DNA from 2 places in the Pseudomonas sp. MBLB4123 genome. Region 1 is predicted to be linked to the other one. Evidence: predicted binding sites of a transcription regulator. Region 1 holds the regulator's gene; the other holds the start of a gene.
What was found. Region 1 encodes FliA, which starts transcription of late flagellar genes. Its sites were predicted from a motif close to CTAAAGTTTNNNNNNNNNNNGCCGNTAA; they were not measured.

Region 1 (10,865 bases):
CCGCGCACATGACCCCAGCCCCACTCGCGCGACGGCCGCACATCGATGAACAGTGCCCCCCGGTCGTACAGGTATTTGGCCTGCAACACATTGACCGTGATGGCGCCATCCACCACCAACGGCGCCTCTCGCGCCTGAGCCGGCAGCCAGGCCACCGCGCACAGCAAGACAACCAGCAAGCCGCGCATCGCGCCTACCTCCGCCGAACATGCCTAGGCTTTAGCTTAGGGCGCCGAGGATCGAAGACTAGGAACGAATAACCGGGCAGGGTGGCCGGCTAAGAACTGCCAGCGCTAACTGCTGCGCGCGTCTAGGGGGCTCAGGGCTTATGGGCCTTGGCCCCGTGCAGCTTGCTGACCAGCTCCGCCTCGGCCTTGGTCAGGCCGCAGGAGTGGGTCAGGTCGTCGACGCTAGCGCCCAGGCCGACCAGGCGCGCCGCCTGGGTGAAGGACAGGCTGCTGGGATCGCGCTGCTCGATCTGATTCAGCTTGTCCGGCAGCGGCGCGACGATGCGGCGCAGCTCATGCAACTCCTCGCCCATGCGCACACTGCCGGCCAGGTAGGCATCCAGGCGCTTGCCGAGCTCCTTGATCCGCTGATCGCGCGCCGCGTCGCGCTCGCCCTGCAGCTGCACCGTGTGCCGCAGCTGGGCGGCCAGCCAGACGCAGGCGCCGACCAGCCCCAGGCAGATCAGCGCGAGCAGCAGCAGGGCGATCCCGAGCATGACTCAGATGCTCTCCAGCTCGGACCACTCTTCCTCGCTCATCATCTTGTCCAGCTCGACCAGGATCAGCAGCTCGCCGTTCTTGTTGCACACGCCCTGGATGAACTTGGCCGACTCGTCGTTGCCGACATTCGGTGCGGTCTCCACCTCCGACTGGCGCAGATAGACCACCTCGGCCACGCTGTCGACCAGGATGCCGACCACCTGTTTGTCCGCCTCGATGATCACGATACGGGTATTGTCGGTCACCGGCGCCGAGTCCAGGCCGAAGCGCTGACGGGTGTCGATGACCGTCACCACGTTGCCGCGCAGATTGATGATGCCCAGCACATAGCTCGGCGCCCCCGGCACCGGGGCGATCTCGGTATAACGCAACACTTCCTGGACCTGCATCACGTTGATGCCGTAGGTCTCGTTATCCAGGCGGAACGTCACCCACTGCAGAATCGGGTCTTCGGCGCCCTGCGCGGAACTCTTCTTCATATCCCAAGCCTCGTCATAAGCCGCGCGGTGCGGCGTGTGCGGTGCAACCCGCTGGTTATCTTCTGCCCGGTTCGCGGCAAGCGCGCCCCCGGCACCATTCAATCACTGCAGCTGGCCATTGACCATGCGCTTGGCCGCGCCACTGGCGATCAGCTCCGCCAGGGCCGCCACATCCAGCAGGGCGCACATGTGCTCGATCACCGTACCGGCCAGCCAGGGCCGCTGACTGCGCTCGCTACGCCATTTGATCTCGTCGGGCTGCAGGCGAATCGAGCGGCTGACCTGATGCACCGCCAGGCCCCACTCGTAGCCCTGTACGGAAATCACATACTGCAGGCCCTGGCGGAAGTCGTCGCGGTAGCGGTCGGGCATGACCCAGCGCGCGGTATCCAGCACCTTAAGGTTGCCGGCCTGACACGGCAGTATGCCGAGAAACCAGTCCGGTTGGCCGAACAACGGGGTCAACTCGCTCCCCGCCAGCGGGTAGATCGACCCCAGGCAGACCAGCGGCACGGCCAGGGTCAGCCCGGCGACATCGAACAACAGGCACTCGAAGGGCTCCTGGGCCCAATCCGGCCGCCCCTCGAGTCGCAGCAGGGGGGGCTGCGGCGCCTGGGGCGATGGCCGGTTGACCTCGGCAATCGGCTGGACCATAGGCGCCGGCGCTTCAGGCTCAGTTCGCACCTCGGGCAACGGCGTCTCGGCCGCCGGCTCGCAAGGCAGGGGCTCGACCAGGGTCAAGGTCGGCGATGCCGACGGCAGCAGTCGCGCATCGCGCACCTGCTCCTCCAGCACGGCGGCCTGGAACTCGTCGAGGCCGCTGCTCTCGGCCAGCTCGACCGCGGCCTCCTGCAGCAGACCGTCCAGGTAGGACTGCAGGGCTAGCTGGGGTCGGGTGGCAGTGGCAAGGGGACGAGTCATAGATGGAATCCGCAACAATGGCCTGTACAGCCTATCGGCCGCAGCCGCCTCAGACTTGAGCGATTCTGCTCGGCATCGTCATTCATCTCAAGCCACCTGCGCGGCCGGCTGATGCGCCAGCAGGTGCTTGAGCAGTGCGCGGTAGGCAATGGTGCCGCGGCTGTTGTGATCGAACTGCGAAGGCGTCAGTCCCGCCCGACTGGCATCGCGCAAGCGGGTGTCGACCGGGATATAGGCCGGCCACAGGTGCTCCGGGTAGCTGTTGCGCAGCACCCGCAGAGTGCTCAGGGAGGCCTGGGTGCGGCGGTCGAACAGGGTCGGCACTATGGTGTAGGGCAGCGCCTGCTTGCGTGAGCGGTTGATCATCGCCAGGGTGCTGACCATGCGCTCCAGGCCCTTCACCGCGAGGAACTCGGTCTGCACCGGGATCGCCAACTGCTGGCTGGCGGCCAGCGCATTGACCATCAGCACGCCCAGCAGCGGCGGGCTGTCGATCACCGCGTGATCGAAATCCTGCCACAGCTGCGCCAGACTCTTGGCGATCACCAGGCCCAAGCCGTTCTGCCCCGGGGACTGGCGCTCGAGCGTGGCCAGGGCGGTGCTGGAGGGCAGCAGTGCCATGCGCTCATGGCTGGTCGGCAACAGCAACTGCCGCGGCAGCCCCTCCGGTACGCTGCCCTGATGCAGGAACAGGTCGAAGGTGCTGCGCTCCAGGGCGTCCGGATCATGGCCGAAATAACTGGTCATCGAACCATGGGGATCGAGGTCGACCACGACCACCCGCTTGCCGGCATCGGCCAGCAACCCGGCCAGGGCGATGGAGGTGGTGGTCTTACCGACGCCACCTTTTTGATTGGCTACTGCCCAGACTCTCATCTTCTTCATCCTCTCGGCATTGCCAGGGCCTGGCCGAGAACGGGCGCCGCCCTCATGGGGCTGGCGACGGGGGATTGACGGCACCGCTTTGTGGCACCTGCGCTGACGGCGTCGCTGCAGATTGCATGCCAGCACGCAGCAGCGCGCTATCCGGCTTGGCATTGCCGCTGCCGACGCCGGTCACGCTGCGCCGCACATCGAGGTTGCGGGAAATCACCAGCACCACCCGGCGGTTACGCGCCCTCCCCTCTGCCGTCGTATTGTCGGCCACCGGCTGGAATTCGCCATAACCGACCGAGGCCAACCGCTGTGGTTTGACCCCATCCATTGCCAGCATGCGCACGATACTCGCGGCACGGGCAGCCGACAGCTCCCAGTTGGTCGGGAACTGCGCGGTGTTGATCGGCAGGTTGTCGGTGAAGCCCTCGACATGCACCGGATTCTCGTAAGGCGCCAGAATCTTGGCTACCTTCTCGATGATGGCGAACGCCCTGTCGTTCGGCAACGCATCGCCACTGGGAAACAGCAGGCTGGAGCTGAGTTCGATCTCGATCCACAGCTCGTTGCCGCTCACTTTCAATTGCTGCGCATCGATCAACTCGCCGAAGGCCTCGCGCACGCTGTCGGCGATGTCCTTCAGGTCGTCCGTGGGCGCCGGCTCGCCGGCCTCGGCGGATGAGGTACGCGCCGGTACCGTGGTACGCGGACGCTCCTCGCCCAGCTGAATCGGCTTGACCGAGCGCTCCGGCTGGTTGAACACCCCGACCAGGCTCTCCGAGAGCACCTTGTACTTGCCCTCGTTGATCGAGGAAATCGAATACATCACCACGAAAAAGGCAAACAGCAGGGTGATGAAGTCGGCATAGGAGACCAGCCAACGCTCGTGGTTCTCATGCTCTTCGTGATGGCGTCTGCGAGGCATGGCGCGTCCCTGTCAATCCATGAAGCCTTGCAGCTTCAGCTCGATGGAGCGCGGGTTCTCGCCTTCGGCGATGGACAGAATGCCTTCGAGCAGCATCTCGCGGTAGCGCGACTGGCGCAGGGCGACGGCCTTGAGCTTGTTGCCGATCGGCAGCAGCAGCAGGTTGGCGAAACCCACACCATAGATGGTAGCTACAAACGCCACGGCGATGCCACTGCCGAGCATGCTCGGGTCGGCTAGATTGCCCATCACGTGGATCAACCCCATCACCGCACCGATGATGCCGATGGTCGGCGCGTAGCCGCCCATGCTCTCGTACACCTTGGCGGCCTGTATGTCGCGGCCTTCCTGGGTGTACAGGTCGACCTCGAGGATGCTGCGGATGGCCTCGGGCTCGGCGCCATCGACCAGCAACTGCAGGCCCTTGCGCGCATAGGGGTCGGACTCGGCGTCCGCCACCGCCTCCAGGCCCAGCAGGCCCTCCTTGCGCGCGGTCATGCTCCAGCCGACCACATGGTTGATGCCGCCGGCCAGGTCCACCCGGGGCGGGAAGAAGATCCAGCGCAGTATCGCCAGGGCGCGCTTGAACACGCTGACCGGCGCCTGCAGGAAAGCCGCGCCCAGGGTGCCGCCGATCACGATCAGCGCCGCCGGCCCATTGAGCAGCGCCGTCGCGTGACCGCCTTCGAGATAGTTGCCACCCAAAATGGCGACGAACGCCAGGATGACCCCGATCAGACTTAGCACATCCATGCGGGCACGCTCCCTCTCGGGGTCATTTACAGGCACGCCTCGGTCAGGTGCCGAGCGATATCGTCGAGCCCATACACCGCATCGGCCAGGTTGGCCTTGACCACGGCCATCGGCATGCCGTAGATCACGCAACTGGCCTCGTCCTGCGCCCAGACCTGGCTGCCGCCCTGTTTGAGCAGGCGTGCCCCCTCGCGCCCGTCCGCCCCCATGCCGGTCAGTACCACCGCCAGCACCCTGTCGTGATAGGACTTGGCCGCCGAACCGAAGGTGATGTCGACACTGGGCTTGTAGTTCAACCGGTCATCGCCGGGGAGGATGCGGATGGTACCGCGCCCATCGACCATCATCTGCTTGCCGCCGGGCGCCAGCAACGCCACTCCGGGCCGTAGCAGCTCGCCATCTTCGGCCTCCTTGACGGCAATCCGACAGAGCTTGTCCAGGCGCTCGGCAAAGGCCTTGGTAAAAGCCGCCGGCATGTGCTGGATCAGCAGGATCGGGGCCGGAAAGTTGGCTGGCAGCTGCGTCAACACGCGCTGCAGAGCCACCGGCCCGCCGGTCGAGGTGCCGATGGCCACCAGCTTGTAGGCCTTGCGCTTGGGCGCGGCTGCACTGGTCGGCGCACCGGGCGCCGGCACCGGAGCTGGCGTGGGCGTCGGCGCTGGCCGCGTCAGGCTGCTGGTCGTGGCCGGCCTGGGCGGCGTGACGGATACCGCTGGCGCTGGGGTGGGAGACGGCCGCGCACCGATGCTGCGCCTGTTGCTGCGGGCGATGCTGTGCACCTTCTCGCACAGCAACTGCTTGACCTTCTCCGGATTGCGCGAGATGTCCTCGAAGTTCTTCGGCAGGAAGTCCACCGCCCCGGCATCCAGGGCATCGAGAGTAACCCGGGCGCCCTCGTGGGTCAGCGAGGAGAACATCAGCACCGCGGTCGGACAACGCTGCATGATGTTCCGGACCGCGGTGATGCCATCCATCATCGGCATCTCGTAATCCATGGTGATCACATCGGGCCTCAGGGCCTGGGCCTGGTCGATGGCTTCACGGCCATTGGTGGCGGTGCCGATCACCTGGATATTCGGATCGGTGGAGAGGATTTCCGAGACACGCCGGCGGAAGAAGCCGGAATCGTCCACCACCAGTACCTTGACAACCATACAAACTCCTAAGCGGCGCGCGCAGGTCGCGCCGCCAATCAATCAGATGCGCCGCGCGTAGCGCTTGAGCATGCTCGGCACGTCGAGAATCAAGGCGATGCGTCCATCGCCGGTGATGGTAGCGCCGGACATGCCCGGAGTGCCCTGAAGCATCTTGCCCAGGGGCTTGATCACCACCTCTTCCTGACCGACCAGTTGGTCGACGACGAAGCCGATGCGCTGGCTGCCCACCGTGAGAATCACCACATGCCCCTCGCCCTGCTCCTCATGGGCGGCATCACGCACCAGCCAGCGCTTGAGGTAGAACAGCGGCAACGCCTTGTCGCGCACCACCACCACCTCCTGGCCGTCGACCACGTTGGTGCGCGACAGGTCGAGGTGGAAGATCTCGTTGACGTTGACCAGCGGGAAGGCGAATGCCTGCTTGCCCAGCATCACCATCAGGGTCGGCATGATCGCCAGGGTCAGGGGCACCTTGATGACGATCTTCGAGCCCTGGCCCTTGACCGAGAACACGTTGACCGTGCCGTTGAGCTGGGAAATCTTGGTCTTCACCACGTCCATGCCGACACCGCGACCGGACACGTCGGAAATCTCGCTCTTGGTCGAGAAGCCCGGGGCGAAGATCAGGTTGTAGCACTCGAACTCGTTCAGCCGGTCGGCCGCGTCCTTGTCCAGCAGGCCCTTTTCCACGGCCTTGGCGCGCAGCACATCGGCGTCCATGCCCTTGCCGTCGTCGGAGATCGACAACAGGATGTGGTCGCCCTCCTGCTCGGCCGACAGCACCACCTTGCCGCCGCGGGCCTTGCCGGCTGCCTCGCGCTCTTCCGGGGTCTCGATGCCATGATCGACGGCGTTGCGCACCAGGTGCACCAGCGGGTCGGCCAGGGCCTCGACCAGGTTCTTGTCCAGGTCGGTCTCTTCGCCGACCAACTCCAGGTTGATCTCTTTCTTCAGGCTGCGGGCCAGGTCGCGGACCAGGCGCGGGAAGCGCCCGAAGACCTTCTTGATCGGCTGCATGCGGGTCTTCATCACCGCCGTCTGCAGGTCGGCGGTGACCACGTCGAGGTTGGACACCGCCTTGGCCATTGCCTCGTCGCCGCTGTTGGAGCCCAGGCGCACCAGGCGGTTACGCACCAGCACCAGTTCGCCGACCATGTTCATGATCTCGTCCAGGCGCGCGGTGTCGACCCGTACCGTGGTTTCCGCCTCACTGGCCGGCACCACCTTGTCGGCCGCTGCCGGCGCGGGGGTCGGCGCCTTCGCCGGCTCGGCCTTGGTCGCTGGCTTGACGCTTGCCTTGGCCGTCTCGGTGGGCTTGATCGGCGCTACCGCAGCGGCGGGCGCCTTGGCCGGGGCGCTCGGCTCGGCAAACTTGCCCTTGCCGTGCAGTTGATCGAGCAGCGCCTCGAACTCGTCGTCGGTGATCTCGTCACTGTCCGCGCGCGCTGCCGCAGCCGGGGCCTGCGCCGGCTGCACCGCCGTGGCGGCGCCCGTGGCGGGCGGAACGAACTGGCCCTTGCCATGCAGCTGATCGAGCAGCGCCTCGAACTCGTCGTCGCTGATCTCGTCAGCGCCAGGACTGGCTTCGGCAACCGCCGCCACCGGGGCCTGCACCGGCTGCGCCGCCGTGGCGGCGGCAGTGGCGGGCGGAACGAACTGGCCCTTGCCATGCAACTGATCGAGCAGTGCCTCGAACTCGTCGTCGCTGATTTCGTCCGGACCGGCCGCCGCAGAGGCTGTTTCGGCCTGGGCTTCGGCCGGCGCCCCATGCAGGGCATCGAGCAGTTGCTCGAACTCGCTGTCGGTGATGTCGCCAGTCTCGGGCGCAGCCGAGGCGGGTTCCGGCTCAGGCTCCGCCACGGCCTGGACCTGCGCCTCCGGCGCTGGCACTTCCTCGGCACCGGCCGGCTCCGCCAGGCGGGCCAGGGCCGCCAGCAGCTCCTGACTGGCCGGGGTCGGCTCGACTCGTTCGCGCACCTGGCCGAACATGCCATTGACCGCATCCAGCGCTTCCAGCACCACGTCCATCAACTCGGCGTCGACCCGTCGCTCGCCCTTGCGCAGAACGTCGAAGACGTTCTCCGCGATGTGGCAGCACTCGACCAGTTCGTTCAACTGGAGAAAGCCGGCACCGCCCTTGACGGTATGAAAGCCGCGAAAGATCGCGTTGAGCAGGCTCATATCGTCCGGGCGGCTCTCTAGCTCGACCAACTGTTCGGACAGTTGCTCGAGGATCTCCCCGGCCTCTACCAGGAAGTCCTGGAGGATCTCTTCATCGGCGCCGAAGCTCATAAAACGTGCTCCTAAAAACCTAAGCTGGATAGCAGATCGTCGACGTCGTCCTGGCTTGCGGCGACATCTTCACGCTTATCGGCATTAATCTGCGGACCTTCACCACGGGAAGGCTCTTTTTGTTGTTTTTGCTCGGCGCGTAACTGTTCGTGGTCGTGCTCGATACCGGCGAAACGGTCCACCTGGCTGGCCATCAGCACCAGTTTGAGCAGATTGCTCTCCACCTCGGTGACCAGCTGGGTGACCCGCTTGATCACCTGGCCGGTCAGGTCCTGATAGTCCTGAGCCAGCAGGATGTCGTTGAGATGGGCGGACAACTTGGCGCCATCGCGTTCGCTGCGGGCGAGGAACAACTCGATGCGCTTGGCCAGCTCGCGGAAACCATCGGCGCCCATTTCCCGGCGCATGAAACGTCCCCACTCGGCGCTCAGGGTCTGTGCCTCGCTGCCGAGGTCGTTGACCAACGGCGCGCTCTGCTCGACCAGATCCATGGTCCGGTTCGCCGCCTTCTCGGTCATCGTCACCACATAATTCAGGCGCTCGGTGGCATCGGTGATTTGCGAGACTTCCTGGGCATGGGGCACGCGCGGATCGAGTTGGAAGTTGACGATGGCGTTGTGCAACTCGCGCGTCAGCTTGCCGACTTCGTGGTACAGGCCACGGTCGCGGGTTTTATTGAGTTCATTGATCAGCTGCACCGCTTCGCCAAAGTTGCCTTGATCCAGGCTGTCGACCAATTGGCGCGCGTTTAACTTCAGGCTCGACTCGAGGTCGGCCTGCGGGGAATCTTCGTGTTCCATAGCACCCTCGCGGCAGACATCAGCCGTTGACCCGCTCGAAAATCTTCTCGATCTTTTCTTTCAGCACCTGGGCCGTGAACGGCTTGACCACATAGCCATTCACCCCGGCTTGCGCGGCCTCGATGATCTGGTCGCGCTTGGCCTCGGCGGTGACCATCAGTACCGGCAGGTGCTTGAGCCGCTCGTCCGCCCGTACCGCGCGGAGCAGGTCGATCCCGGTCATGCCCGGCATGTTCCAGTCGGTCACCAGAAAATCGAAACTGCCGCTGTGCAACATCGGCAGGGCGGTGGTGCCGTCGTCGGCCTCCGCGGTATTGGTGAACCCCAGATCACGCAGGAGGTTCTTGATGATCCGGCGCATCGTTGAAAAGTCATCAACGATGAGGATTTTCATGTTCTTGTCCAAGTCGACCTCCGTACAGTCCTAAACGCAGCCAGCCTCTGGCTGCGCCCTTAATCGTGAAACCGGCCTGACAGGCCGTTGCAAAACCATTGCGATCAGCTGCGCCACGTTGCAATCAGGTAGGTGTTACTCGCTCACCTACAGGCCGTACAGGCCGTAATGCGCCTTATCTGACCCTCGTCCGCTACGTTTCCCAACGACCCGCTAATCTAGCTGTTCAGCGCGTGCGCCATTCGCTCAGCCGCGCACGCAGGCGTGCGGCGCACTGGCTGTGGATCTGGCTAACGCGCGACTCGCTGACCCCCAGCACCTCGCCGATCTCCTTGAGATTCAGCTCTTCGTCGTAATACAGCGCCAACACCAGTCGTTCGCGCTCCGGCAAGTTGGCGATGGCATCGGCCAGCGCCGCCTGGAAGCGCTCATCTTCCAGGCCACGAGAAGGTTCTTGGTGAGTGGCATTGGCGTCTTCGCACAGCCCCCCGTGCTCGCCGTCCTGCAACAGGTCGTCGAAGCTGAACAGGCGGCTGCCCAAAGTGTCGCCAAGAATGCCGTAGTAATCCTCGAGACTCAATTGGAGTTCGGCCGCAACCTCGTGATCTTTAGCGTCACGACCGGTTCTGGCCTCAATTACTCGGATCGCATCGCTGACCATGCGGCTGTTGCGGTGTACCGAACGCGGCGCCCAATCGCCCTTGCGCACCTCATCGAGCATCGAACCGCGAATGCGAATGCCGGCGAATGTCTCGAAGCTCGCGCCCTTGCTGGAGTCGTATTTCTTCGAGGCCTCGAGCAAACCGATCATGCCGGCCTGGATCAGATCGTCCACCTGCACGCTGGCCGGCAGGCGCGCCAGCAAGTGGTAGGCGATGCGCTTGACCAGGGGCGCATAGCGCTCGATCAACTGATACTGGGACTCTTGTCCTTGCGCCTTGCTGTACATACGAAGTCCGGAAGCTGCTGTCATACCGCCGAGTCCGCGGTCGGTTGCTGCACCAAGCGCTCGACGAAAAACTCCAGATGACCGCGCGGATTGGCCGGTAGCGGCCAGGCATCGACCTTCTGCGCGATCGCCTTGAACGCCAGGGCGCACCTGGAGCGTGGATAGGCGTCATAGACCGCGCGCTGCTTCTGCACGGCCTTGCGCACCGACTCGTCGTAGGGCACCGCGCCGACATACTGCAGGGCGACGTCGAGGAAACGATCGGTGACCTTGGTCAGTTTGGCAAAAAGATTGCGCCCCTCCTGTGGACTGTGCGCCATATTGGCCAGTACACGAAAGCGGCTCATGCCGTAGTCGCGATTGAGCAACTTGATCAGCGCGTAGGCGTCGGTGATCGAGGTCGGCTCGTCGCACACCACCACCAGCACCTCCTGGGCCGCGCGGACGAAGCTGACCACCGAGTCGCCGATGCCGGCGGCGGTGTCGATGATCAACACGTCGAGGTTGTCGCTGATGTCGCTGAAGGCCTGGATCAGGCCGGCATGCTGCAGGGGCGAGAGCTGCACCATGCTCTGCGTGCCCGAGGCGGCCGGA
Region 2 (10,865 bases), 430 kb from region 1:
AGCATGGCCATGCCGGTGCCGCTCGCGCCGTGGCAGGCCGTGCAGTTGTTGGCGAACAGCTCGGCGCCTTTCTGCAGATCGATGGCGCTGCCTTCCGCCAGCGGCAATCCGGCCAGCCCCTGGCGCACATAGGCGGCGACCTGCTGCACGCCCTCGTTGCCGAGCACCTCGCCCCAGGCCGGCATCATGCCGTTGCGGCCACCCAGGATGCTGGCCTTGATGGTTTCGGCGTCGCCGCCCCAGCGCCAGTGCCGGTCGGTCAGGTTGGGAAAGCCCACCGCGCCCTTGGCGTCGGAGCCATGGCAGATCGAGCAGTAGGTGGCGAACAGACGGCCACCCATTTTCAGGGCTTGCGGGTCTTTGGCCACCTCCTCCAGGGGCATGGCCGCATATTGGGCGAAGATCGGTCCATAGGCCCGCTCGGCCTTGTCCACCTCCCGCTGCCACTGGGCGACCTGGGTCCAGCCGTCCTGATAGCCGGGGAGCAGGCCTTTCCAGTTACCCAGGCCGGGATAGAGAGCCAGGTAGGCGAGGGCGAAGACCAGGGTGGCGAGGAACAGCATGAACCACCACTTGGGCAAGGGGTTGTCGTACTCCTCGATGCCATCGAAGGAATGGCCCAGGGTCTGCTCGGTGGTGCCTTTGCGTTCGCCCTTGCGGGTGGCGAAGATCAGCCAGAACAGGGCGACCAGGCTGCCGAGGGTCAGCAGGGTGATATACCAGCTCCAGAAGGTGCTCATGGGGTGTCGTTCCTCGATGCGGCAGTCGTGAGTTCGTCGGCGAAGGGCAGTTGTGCGGCTTCGGCGAAGGCGGCGTGGCGCTTGCCGCTGTAGGCCCAGAGCAGCACGGCAGTGAAGGCGATGAACACCACTGCGGTGCCCAGGCCGCGCAGGGTGCCGATGTCGATGATGTCGAAGGCCATGGCTTACCTCTTGTTCTTCAGTGCGGTGCCCAGCACCTGCAGGTAGGCGACCAGCGCGTCCATCTCGCTCTTGCCCTTCACCGCGTCTCTGGCCCCGGCGATGTCCTCATCGCTGTAGGGCACGCCGAAACCGCGCATGATCTGCATCTTCCTGGCGGTGTCCTGGCCGTCCAGCGTGTTCTCCACCAGCCAGGGGTAGGCCGGCATCTTCGACTCGGGCACCAGGTTGCGCGGGTTGTACAGGTGGGCACGGTGCCATTCGTCCGAGTAGCGGCCGCCGACGCGGGCCAGGTCCGGGCCGGTACGCTTGGAGCCCCACAGGAAGGGGTAATCCCAGACGCTCTCGCCGGCCACCGAGTAGTGGCCGTAGCGCTCGGTCTCGGCGCGGAACGGGCGGATCATCTGCGAGTGGCAGCCGACGCAGCCTTCCTTGATGTAAACGTCGCGGCCTTCCAGTTGCAGCGCGGTGTAGGGCTTGAGGCCGGCCACCGGCTCGTTGGCGACGTCCTGAAAGAACAGCGGGACGATCTGGGTCAGGCCGCCGATGCTGACGGCCAGGACCATCAGCAGGGCCATCAGGCCGATGTTCTTCTCGATGATTTCGTGTTTCATCAGTGGGCTCCTTCAACCGAGAACTGCGCGGCGGCTTCCACCTCGGCAGGCTTGCTGGCGCGTACCGTCTGCCAGACGTTCCAGGCCATCAGCAGCATGCCGGCGAAGAAGATCGCACCGCCGACCACCCGCACCACGAAGCCGGGGTGGCTGGCTTCCAGGGCTTCGACGAAGGAGTAGGTGAGGGTGCCGTCTTCGTTGACCGCCCGCCACATCAGGCCCTGGGTGATGCCGTTGACCCACATCGAGGCGATGTACAGCACGGTGCCGATGGTGGCCAGCCAGAAGTGGGCGTTGATCAGCGCGATGCTGTGCATCTGCTCGCGGCCGAACACCCTGGGGATCAGGTGATAGAGCGAGCCGATGGAGATCATCGCGACCCAGCCGAGGGCACCGGCATGCACGTGACCGATGGTCCAGTCGGTGTAGTGGGACAGGGCGTTGACGGTCTTGATCGCCATCATCGGGCCTTCGAAGGTGGACATGCCGTAGAAGGCCAGGGACACCACCAGAAAGCGCAGGATCGGGTCTGTGCGCAACTTATGCCAGGCGCCGGACAGGGTCATCATGCCGTTGATCATGCCGCCCCAGCTCGGCGCCAGCAGCACCAGGGACATGACCATGCCGAGAGACTGGGCCCAGTCCGGCAGGGCGGTGTAGTGCAGGTGGTGCGGGCCGGCCCAGATATACAGGGTGATCAGCGCCCAGAAGTGCACGATCGACAGGCGATAGGAGTACACCGGGCGTTCGGCCTGCTTGGGCACGAAGTAGTACATCATCCCCAGGAAGCCGGCGGTGAGGAAGAAGCCCACGGCGTTGTGGCCGTACCACCACTGGATCATCGCATCGGTGGCGCCGGAGTAGATCGAGTAGGACTTGGTCAGACTGACCGGAACCTCCAGGTTGTTGACCAGGTGCAGCAGGGCCACGGTGAGGATGAAGCCGCCGAAGAACCAGTTGCCCACATAGATGTGGCTGACCTTGCGCTTCATCACCGTGCCGAAGAAGACGATGGCGTAGCTCACCCAGACCAGGGTGATGAGGATGTCGATCGGCCATTCCAGCTCGGCGTATTCCTTGGAGCTGGTGTAGCCCAGCGGCAGGCTGATGGCCGCCAGCAGTATCACCAGCTGCCAGCCCCAGAAGGTGAAGGCGGCCAGCCTGGGGGCGAACAGCGTGGCCTGGGAGGTGCGCTGCACCGCGTAGTAGCTGGTGGCGAACAAGGCGCAGCCGCCGAAGGCGAAGATCACCGCGTTGGTATGCAGCGGTCGCAGGCGGCCGAAGCTGGTCCAGGGCAGGTCGAAGTTGAGTGCGGGCCAGGCCAGCTGAGCGGCGATCAGCACGCCGAGGCCCATGCCGACTATGCCCCACACCACTGTCATAATGGCGAACTGGCGGACCACCCTGTAGTTGTAGGCGGCACTGGTTGTTGTGTTCATGTCTGGGCTTCCATCCACGGTTATGGCAGAACGTCCGATAGCCGCGCAGGGCACAGGCATGAGCGGGCCAGGGCCCACGGATATCGAAGCGAGGCAAGCATGAGCAAAGGGCAGGGCATGGGTATTGACGGGGATCAATGCGCACAGGGGAGCGAGGGGCAGGCCTGGTTGTGGAATCGGCCCGTGGGCGAGTGCCGGGCGACGCTGATTCTCGCCCATGGCGCCGGCGCGCCGATGGACAGCGAATTCATGCAGCAGATGGCCGAGCGCCTGGCGGCGCGCGGCGTGGCGGTACTGCGCTTCGAGTTCGATTACATGGCCGCAAGGCGCCTGGATGGCAAGAAACGCCCGCCCAACCCCCAGGCCAAGTTGCTGGAGCAGTGGCGCGCGGTGCATGACCGGGTGCGGCAACAGGTCGCGGGGCCGCTGGCCATCGGCGGCAAGTCCATGGGCGGGCGCATGGCCAGCCTGTTGGCCGATGAGCTGGGGACCGACGCCCTGGTGTGCCTGGGTTACCCCTTCCACGCCATCGGCAAGCCCGACAAGCCGCGGGTCGCGCACCTGGCCGAGTTGCGCACGCCGGCCCTGATCGTCCAGGGCGAGCGCGACCCGATGGGCGACCGCCCGAAGGTGGCTGGCTATACCCTGTCACAGACGATCCAGGTGCATTGGCTGACGGCCGCCGACCACGACCTCAAGCCGCTGAAAAGCTCGGGCCGTACTCACGCCCAGCATCTGGAGGCGGCCGCCGATGCGGTGGCGGCCTTTCTAACACGCTAGCTAGGCGAGATCGTCGTCCGGGATTAGGGCCAGCAGATCGGTGACGCCGACATCCTGCCCGGCCTGGTGCAGGAGGGTGGTCGCCTGGCCGCGATGATGGGTTTGGTGATTGAAGAAATGCAGCAGCAAACTGGCGAAAGGGCGGCGGGCGGGCACGCCTTTCATGTTGCGGTAGGCGAGGCAGTCATCGAGGTCGTCCTCGCTCAGCGAGTCGATCCACGCGCAAATCAGCTCGTCCAGCCAGCGGCGGTGGGCGCAGAGTTCGGCAAAGTCGCGGAACAGCAGCTGATCGAGCGTGGCCGGCTTGGCCAGGGCGGTCACCGGGGCCAGGCTCGCCTTGCCGGAGGGGTGCTCGGCAAAGCGTTGCAGCCAGACCCTGTCGCCTACCAGGATATGGTTGAGCGTGCCGAGTATCGACCCGAAGTACGCCCCTCTATCTGCGGCCAGGGCCTCAGGCGGCAGTTGCCCGCAGGCCTCATAGAGCCGGAGGTTCATCCACTGGTTGTAGCGCGCCAATAGGGCCAGGTGCGGTTGCAGGTTCATTGGGTGCGATCCCCAGGTTGTATGCTGCTCGGGTCTAGTGAGGTGTGTAGTGTTCGGGGCTCTCACAGCATTCGGCTCATGTAGAGGCTGTTCGGGTCTTCTGCGTAGTCTGCGAAGGGCGGGCAGAACGTGAAGCCATGCTGGCGATAGAGGCTGCAGGCCGGCGCGAAGAACGGCATGGCGCCGGTTTCCAGGCTGATGCGGCGGAAACCGCGCCGCCTGGCCTCATGCAGGATATGGGTCAACAACGATGAGGCTATGCCCCTGCCACGATGGGCCGGGCTGGTACGCATCGACTTGATCTCCCCATGCTCGGCGTCGAGCCTCTTGATTGCGCCGCAGCCCACCAGTTCCAGATCGAGCCAGGCAGTCCAGAAAAGGATGTCGGGCTTCTTCAAATCGTTGATGTCGAGGGCGTGATTGCTTTCAGGCGGGGATACCGAACGCATGTCCTGCAGGTGCTGTTCGAGAAAACCCGCGATCTCCGGGCCCGAGAGGTCGTCTAAGCGTATATCCATATACCTGTACCCGCTATTTCCGGGGGCGCTGGCATGTGGCGGTTAAGGCGCCGCGCATATAGCCGCCCGTATTGAGGCTACTCGTACCCAGTTTTCCGCGTCTTCGGGGGGGCTTTCCCTTTGATGGCAGCAGTCACGCCGTGACCGAAGGGGGGGAAGCGCACCGGCCGGGGCCGGTGCGTCGAGGCGCGGTTCAGCGGTTGAAGCGCTCCACCAGGGAGTACTGGCCTTGGGCGGTGGCCGTGAGCTCGCCGCTGAGCTGGGCGGTGCTCTGCGCTTCTCCGGCGGTCTGATCGGCCAGATGGGCGATGGTAGTGATGTTCTGGTTGATCTCATCGGCTACCGCGCTCTGTTCCTCGGCCGCGGCGGCGATCTGGTTGGCCATGTCGGCGATGTTGGCCACCGCGTCGCTGATCCCGGCGAGGGCCTGGTCGGCCTTCTGCACGCTGTCGACGCCGTCGTCGGCCTGCTTGCGGCCGATTTCCATGGTCATCACCGCCTCTTCCGCGGTGCGCTGCAGCTTGGCGATCAACTGGTGAATCTGGCCGGTGGACTCGGCGGTGCGCTGCGCCAGGGAGCGCACTTCGTCCGCCACCACCGCGAAGCCGCGGCCCATTTCGCCGGCGCGGGCAGCCTCGATGGCGGCGTTGAGGGCCAGCAGGTTGGTCTGGTCGGCGATGCCCTTGATCACATCGACCACGCCGCCGATTTCGTTGCTGTCCTGAGCCAGGCGGGTGACGGTCTCGCCGGTTTCGCCGACCGACAGCGACAGGCGCTGGATCGCTTCGCGAGTCTCCGCGGCGATGTTGCGGCCCTCGCTGGTCAGGCGGTTGGCTTCCTGGGTGGCGATGGCGGTGCGCGCCACGTTGCTCGCCACCTCCAGGGTGGTGGCGGCCATTTCGTTGACCGCGGTGGCGACCTGCTCGGTTTCCTGGCGCTGACGCTCCAGGCCGGCCGAACTGTTCTGGGCCAGAGTGTCGGCGCGCTGCGCCTGTTGGGCCAGGTTTTCGGCGCTGTCCTGCAGGCGGGTCAGGCAGGTTCTCATGCGCGCATCCTGGCTGAGCATGGACAGTTCCAGGCGACCCTGGGCGCCTCGGCTGTCGGTATACATCTGCGCAATCAGCGGGTCGGAGGTGGTCTGCTCGGCCAGTTGCAGCAGGCGCTTGATGCCGCGTTGCTGCCAGTTCAGGCCGGCCAGGCCGAGGGGGATCGAGAGCAGGGCGGCCAGCAGGAAGCCCCAGCTGGAGTCGAGCCAGGCGCCGATCAGGAAGCCGATCTGGCTGACCAGAATGAACGGCAGCCAATCCTGCAGCACCGGTAGCCAGCGGTCACGGCTGGGGATCGCCGACTTGCCGGAATTGATGCGCTGGTAGAGCTTTTCGGCGCGGCGTACCTGCTCGGCAGTGGGCTTGATCCGCACCGACTCGTAGCCGACCAGTTGGCCCTTCTCCGACACCGGGGTGACGTAGGCGTTGACCCAGTAGTGGTCGCCGTTCTTGCAGCGGTTCTTGACGATGCCCATCCACGGCTTGCCCTGTTTCAGGGTCTGCCACATGTGCTCGAATACCGCAGGCGGTACGTCGGGGTGGCGCACCAGGTTGTGGGGCGCGCCCATCAGCTCGTCACGGCTGAAGCCGCTGATCTCGATGAAGGTCTCGTTGCAGTAGGTGATCTGGCCCTTGGCATTGGTGGTGGAGATCAGACGCTGCTGGGCCGGAAAACTGCGTTCACGTTGGGTAATGGGCTGATTATTGCGCATGGCTGAGGATGTCCCTGGGGCGATACTGTTCTTCTCGGCCGTTGTCGCCGAAAGTTGAGCGCTAGAGTAATGCGCCTGAGGCGACTTGGTTTGACCCGCATCAGGACTTTTTATGCCGAGGTTGTGGCAGTGCATTGCCCTGCCATCTGGCTCAGCTGCCGGCGATCAGTTGCCGCAGCACATAGTGCAGGATGCCGCCGGCCTTGAAGTACTCCACCTCGTTGAGGGTGTCGATGCGGCACAGCACCTCGAAGCGCTCGCCGGAGCCGTCGGCGCGGTTGAGTTCGACCGTCAGGTTCATGTGCGGGTGCAGTTCGACGCCGTCCAGGCCGCAGATGCTCAGGGTCTCCCTGCCATCCAGCTCCAGGCTCTTGCGGTTCTGGCCGGCCTTGAACTGTAGGGGCAACACGCCCATGCCGACCAGGTTGGAGCGGTGGATGCGCTCGAAGCTCTCGGCGATCACCGCCTTGACCCCGAGCAGGTTGGTGCCCTTGGCCGCCCAGTCGCGGGAGGAGCCGGTGCCGTACTCCTTGCCGGCGATCACCAGCAGCGGGGTGCCGGTGTCCTGGTAGCGCATGGCCGCGTCGAAGATCGCCAGCTTTTCGCCGCTGGGCACGTGCAGGGTATGGCCGCCTTCCTCGCCGCCGAGCATTTCGTTCCTGATGCGGATATTGGCGAAGGTCCCGCGCATCATCACCTCGTGATTGCCGCGGCGCGAGCCGTAGGAGTTGAAGTCCTTGGGCTCCACGCCCTGTTCGCGCAGGTAGCGGCCGGCCGGGCTGTCGGCCTTGATGTTGCCGGCGGGGGAGATGTGGTCGGTGGTCACCGAGTCGCCGAGCAGGGCGAGGATGCGCGCCTGGTGGATGTCGCCTATATGGGGCGGTGCCTCGTCGATCGCCTCGAAGAACGGTGGGTGCTGGATGTAGGTGGAGTCGGCTTGCCAGGCGTAGGTGTCGGCGACCGGCACCTCGATGGCTCGCCACTGTTCGTCGCCGGCGAACACCTCGGCATATTCCTTGTGAAACATCGCCGTGTCGACCTTCTGGATCGCCTCGGCGATTTCCTGCTGGCTGGGCCAGATATCGCGCAGATAGACCGGCTTGCCATCCTGGCCATGGCCCAGCGGCTCCTCGCCCAGGTGCATGCGCACGCTGCCGGCCAGGGCGTAGGCCACCACCAGGGGCGGGGAGGCCAGCCAGTTGGTCTTCACCAGGGGGTGCACGCGGCCCTCGAAGTTGCGGTTGCCGGACAGCACCGAGGCCACGGTCAGGTCGTTTTCCTGGATGGCCCGCTCGATGGGCTCGAGCAGCGGTCCGGAGTTGCCGATGCAGGTGGTGCAGCCGTAACCGACCAGATCGAAGCCGAGCTCGTCCAGATACCGGGTGAGGCCGGCGGCCTTGAAATACTCGGTCACCACCTTGGAGCCAGGGGCCAGGGAACTCTTCACCCAGGGTTTGCGTTGCAGGCCTTTCTCGATGGCCTTCTTGGCCAGCAGGCCGGCGGCCATCATCACGCTGGGGTTGGAGGTGTTGGTGCAGGAGGTGATGGCGGCGATCACCACCGCGCCGTCCTTCAAGCGGTGGGTCTGGCCGTCATGGTCGTAGTCGACTTCACCGATCTGCGCGGCGCCGCCCACCGCGGCGCCACCGCCGCCCTCGTTGAGCAGGCGGCTCTCCTCCTTGGGGCTGGCTTTCATTTGCAGCCCCATGAACTCATCGAAGGCCCGGCTGACCTGGGACAGGGCCACCCGGTCCTGGGGGCGCTTGGGACCGGCCAGGCAGGCCTCGACCCGGTCCATGTCCAGTTCCATGCTGTCGCTGAACAGCGGCTCGTGGCCGGGCTCGCGCCACAGGCCCTGGGCCTTGCAGTAGGCCTCGACCAGCTTGACGCACTGTTCCGGGCGGCCGGACAGGCGTAGATAGCCGAGGGTGATCTCGTCGACCGGGAAGAAGCCGCAGGTCGCGCCATATTCCGGGGCCATGTTGGCGATGGTGGCGCGGTCGGCCAGTGGCAGGTCGGCCAGGCCGTCGCCGTAGAACTCGACGAACTTGCCGACCACGCCCTTGCTGCGCAGCATCTGGGTCACGGTCAGCACCAGGTCGGTGGCGGTGATACCCTCCTTGAGCTTGCCGCTGAGCTTGAAGCCGACCACCTCGGGAATCAGCATCGACACCGGTTGGCCGAGCATGGCCGCCTCCGCCTCGATGCCGCCCACCCCCCAGCCGAGTACGCCGAGGCCGTTGATCATGGTGGTGTGCGAGTCGGTGCCGACCAGGGTGTCGGGAAAGGCGAAGAGCCGGCCGTCTTCTTCCTTGGTCCACACGGTGCGGCCGAGGTATTCCAGGTTGACCTGGTGGCAGATGCCGGTGCCCGGCGGCACCACGCGGAAGTTGTCGAACGCATGCTGGCCCCAGCGCAGGAAGGCATAGCGTTCGCCGTTGCGCTGCATCTCCATGGCCACGTTCTGTTCGAAGGCGGCCTGGCTGGCGAATTTGTCGACCATCACCGAGTGGTCAATCACCAGGTCGACCGGCGACAGCGGGTTGATCTTCTGCGGGTCGCCGCCGGCCTTGGCCATGGCCTGGCGCATGGCAGCCAGGTCGACCACCGCCGGCACCCCGGTGAAATCCTGCATCAGCACCCGGGCCGGCCGGTACTGGATCTCCCGCTCCGAGCCGCGGCTCTTGAGCCAATCGCCCATGGCCCGCAGGTCGTCGCCCGTGACGGTCTTGCCGTCTTCCCAGCGCAACAGGTTCTCCAGCAGCACCTTCAGTGACATCGGCAGCCTGTCGAGGTCGCCGAGGGCTTTGGCGGCCTCCGGCAGGCTGAAATACTGGTAGGTCTGGTCGCCGACTGCGAGGCTGCGACGACTGTTCAGGCTATCGAGGGAAGGCATTGTCCATCTCCTAGGGGCTCGCCCGGCGCGAGCCGGATTTAACGCGGCAGAGTCTTCAAACTAGTCCTGCTTGGCGGGTCTTTCCATCTATCGGGACAGGCCGTTGCCACCTGGGGTTCCCGACTCCGTTAGAATGCGCGCCTTGAGGAGAACCCCGATGAATACTTTGTTACTGCACTGCCGCCCCGGTTTCGAGGGCGAGGTCTGTGCGGAGATCGCCGAACACGCCGGCCGCCTGCAGGTGGCCGGCTACGCCAAGGGCAAGCCAGGCACGGCCTATGCCGAATTCATCTGCAGCGAGGCCGGGGGCGCCGAGCGCCTGATGTCCGAGCTGCGGTTCAACCGGCTGATCTTCCCGCGGCAGTGGGCCCGTGGGAGCTTTGTCGAACTGCCGGAGAGCGACCGCATCAGTGTGCTGCTGGCTCACCTGGCGGACTTCCCGAGCTGCGGCAGCCTGTGGCTGGAGGTGCTGGACAGCAACGAGGGCAAGGAGCTGTCGAATTTCTGCAAGAAGTTCGAGGCGCCGCTGCGCAAGGCCTTGAGCAAGGCCGGCAAGTTGCTCGAGGACGGGCACAAGCCACGGCTGCTGCTGACCTTCCTCAGCGGTCGGCAGGTGTTCGTCGGCCTGGCCGAGGCCAATAACTCGGCGCAATGGCCCATGGGCATTCCGCGCCTGAAGTTCCCCCGCGAGGCGCCGAGCCGTTCGACGCTCAAGCTGGAGGAGGCCTGGCACACCTTCATCCCCCGCGAGCAGTGGGATCAGCGCCTGTCGGACGAGATGACCGGCGTCGACCTCGGTGCCGCCCCCGGCGGCTGGACCTACCAGCTGGTACGTCGCGGCATGCTGGTCACCGCCATCGACAACGGCCCCATGGCCGAGAGCCTGATGGATACCGGGCTGGTGCAGCACCTGATGGTCGACGGTTTCACCTGGAAGCCCAGGCAGCCGGTGGACTGGATGGTCTGCGACATAGTGGAGAAGCCCGCGCGCAGCGCCGCCTTGCTGGAGACCTGGATAGGCGAGGGGCTGTGCCGCGAGGCGGTGGTCAACCTCAAGCTGCCGATGAAGCAGCGCTACGCCGAGGTGCGCCGCCTGCTCCAGCGCCTCGAGGAGGCCTTCGCCGCGCGCAAGATCAAGGTGTCGATCGCCTGCAAACAGCTGTATCACGACCGCGAGGAGGTCACCTGCCACCTGCGTCGCCTGGGCAAGTAGCGGGTTCGACTGAGGCTCATTGTTCGTCGCGGGGTGCAGGCGGCTGGGGCCTGGCCCAGTAGCTCTGCTTGTGGCCGTGGGCCTCGAACTCACGGGCCAGTGCCTCGGCGGCCTCCTGGCTGAGGTCGCTGCGCACGATGAACTCGTTACCGTTGTCGTCCAGGCGCACCAGGCACCAGGGCT

Region 2: the regulator FliA is predicted to act here: its motif matches at 6,605-6,632, upstream of ACSX1C_RS06340 (methyl-accepting chemotaxis protein).

Annotation. Positions count from the first base shown of each region.
Region 1 is NZ_CP196711.1:1,761,468-1,772,332, forward strand. It holds gene ACSX1C_RS08130 (rhodanese-like domain-containing protein) at 1-188, opposite strand, end outside; gene ACSX1C_RS08135 (DUF2802 domain-containing protein) at 320-724, opposite strand; gene ACSX1C_RS08140 (chemotaxis protein CheW) at 728-1,207, opposite strand; gene ACSX1C_RS08145 (chemotaxis protein CheW) at 1,310-2,128, opposite strand; gene ACSX1C_RS08150 (ParA family protein) at 2,216-3,004, opposite strand; gene motD (flagellar motor protein MotD) at 3,057-3,926, opposite strand; gene ACSX1C_RS08160 (flagellar motor protein) at 3,939-4,679, opposite strand; gene ACSX1C_RS08165 (protein-glutamate methylesterase/protein-glutamine glutaminase) at 4,706-5,833, opposite strand; gene ACSX1C_RS08170 (chemotaxis protein CheA) at 5,876-8,128, opposite strand; gene ACSX1C_RS08175 (protein phosphatase CheZ) at 8,140-8,928, opposite strand; gene ACSX1C_RS08180 (chemotaxis response regulator CheY) at 8,948-9,322, opposite strand; gene fliA (RNA polymerase sigma factor FliA) at 9,549-10,295, opposite strand; gene fleN (flagellar synthesis regulator FleN) at 10,292-10,865, opposite strand, start outside.
Region 2 is NZ_CP196711.1:1,328,512-1,339,376, reverse strand. It holds gene ccoP (cytochrome-c oxidase, cbb3-type subunit III) at 1-740, opposite strand, end outside; gene ACSX1C_RS06370 (cbb3-type cytochrome oxidase subunit 3) at 737-922, opposite strand; gene ccoO (cytochrome-c oxidase, cbb3-type subunit II) at 926-1,534, opposite strand; gene ccoN (cytochrome-c oxidase, cbb3-type subunit I) at 1,534-2,973, opposite strand; gene ACSX1C_RS06355 (alpha/beta family hydrolase) at 3,073-3,753, shown strand; gene ACSX1C_RS06350 (DinB family protein) at 3,754-4,296, opposite strand; gene ACSX1C_RS06345 (GNAT family N-acetyltransferase) at 4,359-4,814, opposite strand; gene ACSX1C_RS06340 (methyl-accepting chemotaxis protein) at 5,008-6,573, opposite strand; gene acnA (aconitate hydratase AcnA) at 6,725-9,469, opposite strand; gene rlmM (23S rRNA (cytidine(2498)-2'-O)-methyltransferase RlmM) at 9,627-10,682, shown strand; gene ACSX1C_RS06325 (hypothetical protein) at 10,699-10,865, opposite strand, start outside.